One region of the Shewanella sp. HL-SH5 genome, then DNA from elsewhere that is predicted to be linked to it. Evidence: predicted binding sites of a transcription regulator. Region 1 holds the regulator's gene; the other holds the start of a gene.
What was found. The regulator sigma-54, encoded in region 1, starts transcription at its own class of promoters, with help from an activator protein. The targets are predictions, from matches to a motif close to GTTGGCACGNNNNTNGNNT.
Positions count from the first base shown of each region.

Region 2: a site for sigma-54 is predicted at 1,188-1,206, ahead of ACRWQM_RS06520 (DUF3192 domain-containing protein). Genes of this name have one in related genera too.

Region 1 is NZ_CP195038.1:3,603,425-3,607,284, forward strand. It holds gene kdsC (3-deoxy-manno-octulosonate-8-phosphatase KdsC) at 1-141, shown strand, start outside; gene lptC (LPS export ABC transporter periplasmic protein LptC) at 138-698, shown strand; gene lptA (lipopolysaccharide transport periplasmic protein LptA) at 685-1,272, shown strand; gene lptB (LPS export ABC transporter ATP-binding protein) at 1,269-2,000, shown strand; gene ACRWQM_RS15735 (RNA polymerase factor sigma-54) at 2,161-3,654, shown strand; gene hpf (ribosome hibernation promoting factor) at 3,681-3,860, shown strand, end outside.
Region 2 is NZ_CP195038.1:1,499,290-1,503,149, reverse strand. It holds gene ACRWQM_RS06530 (GNAT family N-acetyltransferase) at 1-318, opposite strand, end outside; gene ACRWQM_RS06525 (DUF2789 domain-containing protein) at 473-715, shown strand; gene ACRWQM_RS06520 (DUF3192 domain-containing protein) at 742-1,116, opposite strand; gene ACRWQM_RS06515 (hypothetical protein) at 1,296-1,658, shown strand; gene ACRWQM_RS06510 (Zn-ribbon-containing protein) at 1,658-2,431, shown strand; partial or broken gene syd (SecY-interacting protein) at 2,437-3,086, opposite strand; gene queF (NADPH-dependent 7-cyano-7-deazaguanine reductase QueF) at 3,141-3,860, shown strand, end outside.

The DNA.
Region 1 (3,860 bases):
GCCGATGGCCATCCTTACGTGAAACAACATTGCCATATGATAACCACCATTAAAGGTGGTAATGGTGCCTTAAGAGAACTCACTGATTTGTTGTTATTAAGCCAAAATAAATTTGAAAGTGCCCATGGTATGAGCATATGAATCGAACCACACTGGCTATTTGTGCATTTTTTGGCTTAGCCTTGGTATTGTATTGGCAAGTACAAGTCAAACGTAACCAAATGGCGTTAATTAAAGATCCTAGAATTGAGCGACCTGATTTTGTGGCTGACAATCTTCGCACGACAGAATTTAATAAACTCGGGTTTATTGACAGCAAAGTTAGCGCCGAGCATATGGAACATTTCACCAGCACAAATACCACTTCATTTACTGCGCCTGTACTACTTCTTTACCCTGAAAATGGTAAAGCGCAGTGGCAAATAACAGCTAAAAATGCGACCTTAGATCAACATTCAAATGAAGTCAGTTTACATAACGATGTAGTAATTGATGCCATTGATATTGAAGAACCATTACAATCACTTGAAACTCAACAAGTCACCTTTAATTTAAACACTATGATAGGTCGTTCTGAAGAGTCAGTTACCATTAAAGGTAATGGTTTTATTATTCAAGGCTTAGGGCTATTTGCCGATCTCAATGCAGAACAAATTACCTTACTCAGCCAGGTAGAAGGGACATATGAACCACATTAAGTTTTTAACCACATTGCTCGGTAAAAGCAGTGTTATTTGCACTTTAGCGATTAGTGTATTAGCAGGAAACGCCGTAGCTAAAGAAGGCGATTTGAAGCAAGAGCTTAAAATTGCTGCCGTAAGTCAACGAGCTGATGTTAAAAATAATCAAATTATTTTTAACGGCCCAGTAAAAATTACCCAAGGCTCGATCAATATCGAAGCCGATGAACTGCGGGCATTTTCAGCTGAAAACGGCCAGACTAAAACGCTCATTGCGACCGGTAACCCTGCTACATTTTCACAAGAACTTGATGATGGTCGCATAGGTACAGCAAGCGCCAATGAAATTCGTTATGACTTAGCAACAACTGGACTGTTATTAACCGGTAACGCTAAGCTAGATCAAGCAGGCAGTAAAGTGACGGGTAACGTGATCCGTTACAATATCAATGCTCAGGAACTTATCGCTGAAAGTACCGGTAAAGGTGAAGATCGTGTTATTACCATTATTCAACCGGAAAATTTCCAAAATGATGAGTCACCAGCACAAAAATTACCTGAAATCCCGTTAAAAAAGCAAGGTAACCAATGACCCAAATTACCTTAACAGCTGAGAATTTAGCTAAAAGCTATAAAAGTCGTCAAGTGGTTAAAAGTGTCAGCTTAACTGTAAAAACAGGCCAAATTGTCGGACTACTTGGTCCCAATGGCGCAGGTAAAACGACCACGTTTTATATGGTTGTTGGTTTAGTCAAAAGTGATCATGGCCGCATTTTAATTGATGACGATGACTTAACTGCTGACCCAATGCATTTACGTGCGCGAAAAGGTATTGGCTATTTACCACAAGAAGCCAGTATTTTTAGAAAACTCAGTGTGCACGATAATATTATGGCCGTGTTGCAAACCCGAAAATCGATGACTTCGGATGAGCGAATTCAGGAACTGGAGCATCTTTTAGAAGAATTCCATATTACCCATATTCGCGATAGCTTAGGCATGTCGCTATCTGGTGGTGAAAGACGACGGGTAGAAATTGCACGCGCTTTAGCAGCCAATCCTAAATTTATATTGTTAGATGAGCCCTTTGCGGGTGTTGACCCTATTTCAGTGATTGATATTAAGAAAATTATTCTGCAACTCAAACACCGTGGCCTAGGCGTATTAATTACTGATCATAATGTCCGTGAAACACTTGATGTGTGTGAGCGGGCATATATTGTTAGCCAGGGGAATTTGATTGCCGAAGGCACCCCAACTGAAGTACTCAACAATCAGCAAGTTCGAGCAGTATACTTAGGCGAACAATTCAAGCTATAGTTAATCTAAATAGGATCTGAAGCACTTGCTTGGCAAAATGTTTCTGGCGACTAAGCTAATTGATCGTGTATAGGTAAAGTAAAACCATTTGTTAAAAAATTGCGACTATCACTCACTTTAATCAGTGTAGAAAGCCGAATTCTTCTAGGGATCAGCAGTAATGAAAGCTTCACTCCAACTTAAAATGGGTCAGCACCTCACTATGACCCCACAGCTGCAACAAGCTATACGTTTGCTGCAGTTATCATCTTTGGAGTTACAGCAAGAAATTCAACAAGTATTAGATTCCAATCCTTTGCTTGAAATGGAAGATGAATTTTCAGCACTTAGCAACAAAAATGATAACTCCAAAGACCTATCAGAAACTGACTTCAATGAAGTAAGCGCACCTGTAGTCGAAAAAGACACTTCAAATGTCGACACCGCAGAGTCAATGACTAAAGAGCAAATGTCTGAAGACTTGCCAATGGACACTACCTGGGATGAAGTGTACAGCGCCTCCCCAATGGCAAGCCCTGGTTCGGGTTCTGGCAGCATGCCAAATGATGACATGCCCTTCCAAGGTGAAACATCCGAAGGATTATACGAGCATTTAGAATGGCAAAAAAATCTAACCCCTTTTTCTGAAACAGACCTCGCTATTGCCACAGCCATTATTGATGCCATTGATGACACAGGTTATCTCACCCAAAGTACTGAAGATATTTTAGAAGCTATGGGCGATGATTCTGTCGAATTAGACGAAGTCGAAGCGGTACTAAAACGTATACAACATTTCGACCCTCTGGGTGTCGCCTCACGTAGCTTAAGTGAATGTTTATTGATTCAACTTGTTCAGTTTGCACCAGACACGCCCCATATTGATAATGCCAGAATGTTAATCAAAGATTATTTAGATTTGATTGCTGGACGTGATTTTCGCACACTCATGCGCAAAACTAAGCTAAAAGAAGATGAGCTGCGCGAAGCAATTGAATTAATTCAATCTTTAAATCCACGTCCTGGCACGATGATCACCCCACCGGATGATGAATATGTTATCCCAGACGTGTCAGTGACCAAAAAGAATGGCCGTTGGGTGGTTGAATTGAACCCTGATAACATGCCAAAAATAGGTATTAATCAACAATATGCCGCCATGGCAAAAAGCAGTAAGAGTTCAACAGACACTCAATTTATTCGAGGTCACTTACAAGAAGCCAAATGGTTTATCAAAAGCTTAGAAAGCCGCAGCGACACCCTGCTTAAAGTATCCAATTGTATTGTGCAATTTCAGCAAGGTTTTTTTGAGTACGGTGCTGAAGCCATGAAGCCTATGGTGTTGAATGACATAGCTGAAGCTGTCGAAATGCATGAGTCCACTATTTCGCGTGTCACCACACAAAAGTATATGCACACACCGCGCGGACTGTTCGAACTTAAGTATTTTTTCTCTAGCCATGTCAGTACTGATGATGGCGGAGAATGTTCGTCTACAGCAATTAGAGCTTTTATTAAAAAGCTGGTTGCTGCTGAAAACCAGAAAAAACCACTAAGCGACAGTAAAATGGCAGATCTTCTGGCAGAACAAGGGATTAATGTTGCACGTCGTACCATAGCGAAATACCGCGAAGCGATGATGATCCCTCCCTCAAACCAACGTAAGAGTTTATAATCTACCTAGGCAATTGGAGGATAAATATGCAAATCACCTTAACGGGTCATCATATTGAAATTACTGAATCACTAAGAGAATATGTCACAAGTAAGTTTACAAAACTTGAACGACATTTCGATCAGATCAATAATGTCCACGTAGTATTAAATGTCGAAAAGCAACAACAGATAGCTGAAGCAAAAGTCAGCTTGAATGGAGCTGAG
Region 2 (3,860 bases), 2.1 Mb from region 1:
TAACACCATTTTCAAACGCCAATGCCAGTAGCGTGATTGACCAATCGGAATTTGCTGAGTAATAACACAAGCCACCCCAATGAGTCGCTCACCATCAAACCAGCCAATTAAAGGTTGTTCTTGCTGCCAAAGCTCATTTAATTCTTCACGAATAGCTGCACGTAACTTTTGTTCATACATACTATTATCTTGGTTGCCAAATACCTTTAAAAAGAATGGGTCATCGTGATACGCGTTATAAATAATAGAGGCTGCTACACGTAAGTCTTCAGCCGTTAGATACACTGCTTTAAATTGTTCCAAGGTTTTGTTATCCATTATTGTTCCTTGACTATTTTACGTTCAACATTAACTTAGCAAGTTAACAAGTTTGAAACAATCACCAATTAAAGCTGGATAATAAATTATAACCACAGTGGGTTTGCAATTAGCGGCTACGGCAGTAATACTGGTTAAAATCAAAGGAGCTAAAATGGATACCACTAAAACAGATCTGAACCATTTATTTATGCAACTAGGCTTAGCTTATGGGGAAAAGGAAGTGACTGCATTTATTGCTAGTCACCAAATAGATGTCCATACATTATTGATAGATGCGCCCTTTTGGAATTTGGCCCAAAAAACCTTCTTCAAAGAAGCACTAAATCAAGACGCCCAATGGTCAGAGGTGATAGACCAATTGGACGTTATGCTAAGATCGACACATACTAGCTAGACATTAGCGGTCAGCCTAGAGCAAACTTAAATTTGTTTGTAGGCTGTATCGCCCCAGCCTACTAACTCGCTATTTTTAAATACAATAGGTGTGCATTCATCTTTGGTTGTTTTACCATCGCCTTTCGCCCATTGGGTACGATAAAATAATACTTTAACCTGTTCTTTATCTGCCTGGTTCACAAATGCCTCACTAAAGTCTGAGGTGCCCATAATCACTTGCACTTGATCTAAGGTCATTCCTAACGACAGTTTTGTTAAACTATCGCGGTTTTTTTCTTGTTGTACTTCCCAATAGTCGTGACTTTTTCCAGACTCATGATCACCCACATTTAATACACAGCCACTTAAGCCTAAAGATATAGCGGTAATTAGCGCTGCGCCCATTAATTTTGATTTCATGTTATTTCCTTTTTGTTAGAATAAATAGCTATTGAGTAAGTTAACACTTACAGTTCAATTAACATTCCTTAATGCTATTTTCATGCCAAAACGTATGCTATTGATTTTATATAAATTAATATCAAAATAATAATAAAGTAGTATTTCTCACTACTAAAAAACAAGGATTTTCACCACTTATGAGTCCAATTGAACACGTTATCGCGGCAGCTAAAGCCATCGCCATCAATGGACATACTCCCAGCGTTGCCTTAATTAAAGGCCGTGTAGGCAAAGTGCCTATGCCATTAATTGTTCAAGGGCTTCAGCAATTTAAAGCAATACCTAAATCTGAATGGCAAGGTATTGCTGATTTTGTGCCGACGGAAGAATCAGAAAATAAACCGCAAAACAACATCAGCTTGACCGAAGTGGCAGAACAGCAACACAAGATGCAGCAACAAATTAATCAACTAATGGCGCGTATCACACAACTTGAACAACAACTCGAGCAGCAAGCTGAACAACAGGCTGAACAACCTTTAGCACAAAAGGCACCATAATGTTTGTTATTGAATTACGCTTTGAACCTTTTGCTGATACCACTATCTCTAGTGCCGAAAAAGCCATTAATCACTATTTAGAAGCTCTACGTGCCAACGGCCAAATACTGGGCAGAGAATTTGCAGTGGCGTTTAACGATGGCGAATTTAAAGCGCGTTTGATGCTGCCAGAAAAAACCAGCTTAGCAAAACGCCATAACAGCCCCTGGGTCAAATCAGCGATAAATGGATTAACTGAAGCTAAATTGCTTGCACCAAGGGAAAAGTTTATTGGTCAGGACATTAATTCAGAGGTCAGTAACACTGAACCGGCTAGTTGGCAGCTGCTTTACACCAGTTATGTACATATGTGTTCACCATTAAGAAGCGGAGATAACTTACTGCCAATTCCGCTTTATCAGATCCCCGCAACCTTTAATGGTGATCATAAGCGCATCATCAAATGGCAAAGTGAATGGCAAGCATGTGATGAGTTACAAATGGCTGCTGCAACCAAAGCAGAATTTGCTGCACTTGAAGAAATAAGTACAGTCACTAGCGACCTGTTCAGGCGAGGCCGTGATTTATGCGGCAGAATAGAATACCTCACCCAAATTCCAACCTACTACTACTTGTATCGCGTCGGGGGTGAAAGCTTACTCGCAGAGCAAAGCCGAACTTGCCCTAAGTGCAACAGTGCTGAGTGGAAACTAGATGAGCCGTTATTAGATATGTTTCACTTCCGCTGTGAAGACTGCCGCATCATCTCAAACCTGTCATGGGATCATCAATAAACTGTTTATTTTTTACGTAACAGATATTGCCACATCAATTTAATACGTTGCCAAATACCTGGATGCTGCCACTCGGTATCATCCGGGGTATCGGGTTTAATTGGCGGCGTAATTCTTGGCGAAAGTTGATCAATAAAAGCACTCAATGAATCAGCTAACTTTTGTTTAGGCCTATCACCCGGTATTTCAATCCAAACACCACCGGATTCATTATCAACCGTCAGCATTTGATCGCCATCGCCTAACACCCCAATAAACCAGGTCGGCTCTTGTTTAAGCTTTTTTTCATCATTAAATGGCCAATCATGTTTTGCTGCAGATATTCAAAATCTTGTTGATTCCACGCCTGCAGTAACTCGCCTTCACCCCAGGTAGAGGTAAACATTAATGGTGCGCTATAGAATTGACCATAATATTGATTAATATCATCATGCAGTGAGAGTTCTAACGCATGCTCAACATTACTAAAGTCTGCTGATGTTTTACGTTTAAAAGGTTTAAAATATACTGCATGATCACTGTTCTGCTCGAACTGACCTTGAATACAAGCAGAGTCTTCACCCATAGGGTAATATCGCGGTAATTCCGACAGTGCATCTTGATATGCGAGCAGATACTTATTTATAAAATTTTCAAGTGCGGTTGAACAAGACACTGGTGCTTCTCGTAGTTTATAATAAAGCGATATTTTGACATGGAAACCGATTAGATGACACACAATCACGATCCTTATAGTGATGCAGAAGCACTCAAAGGCTTAACGTTAGGCCAAACAACCGAGTATCAAGCTGAGTATGATGTATCACTGCTGCAAGGGGTCCCGCGTAAACTGAACCGAAACGCTATTGAATTAACTAATGAATTACCTTTTCATGGCACAGATATCTGGACAGCTTATGAATTATCTTGGCTAAACAGCAAAGGTAAGCCAATGGTTGCCATCGCTGAAGTCAGCCTAGATATAAACAGTGTTAATTTAATCGAATCTAAGTCATTCAAGTTGTACTTAAACAGCTTTAATCAAACAAAATTCGACAGTGTTACCGCTGTAGAGCAAATATTACAAAAAGACTTAGCAAACTGCGCCCAGGGTGATGTGGTTGTTAAAGTGATTGAGCCTAAACACTTTAATCTAGAACGAATCGTTGAACTGCCAGGTACCTGTATTGATGATCTGGACATTGAAGTCGACAATTATGACTTTAACTCTGATTTGTTGTTGGGCAGTGGCTCTGAAGAAAAAAACGTTGCTGAAACCCTAAACTCTAACCTGCTGAAGTCTAATTGCTTAATTACGTCTCAGCCAGATTGGGGTAGCGTGATGATCCGTTATCAAGGGCCAAAAATAGACCGTGAAAAGTTGTTACGTTATTTGATATCTTTCCGTCAACATAATGAGTTCCATGAGCAATGTATTGAGCGGATTTTT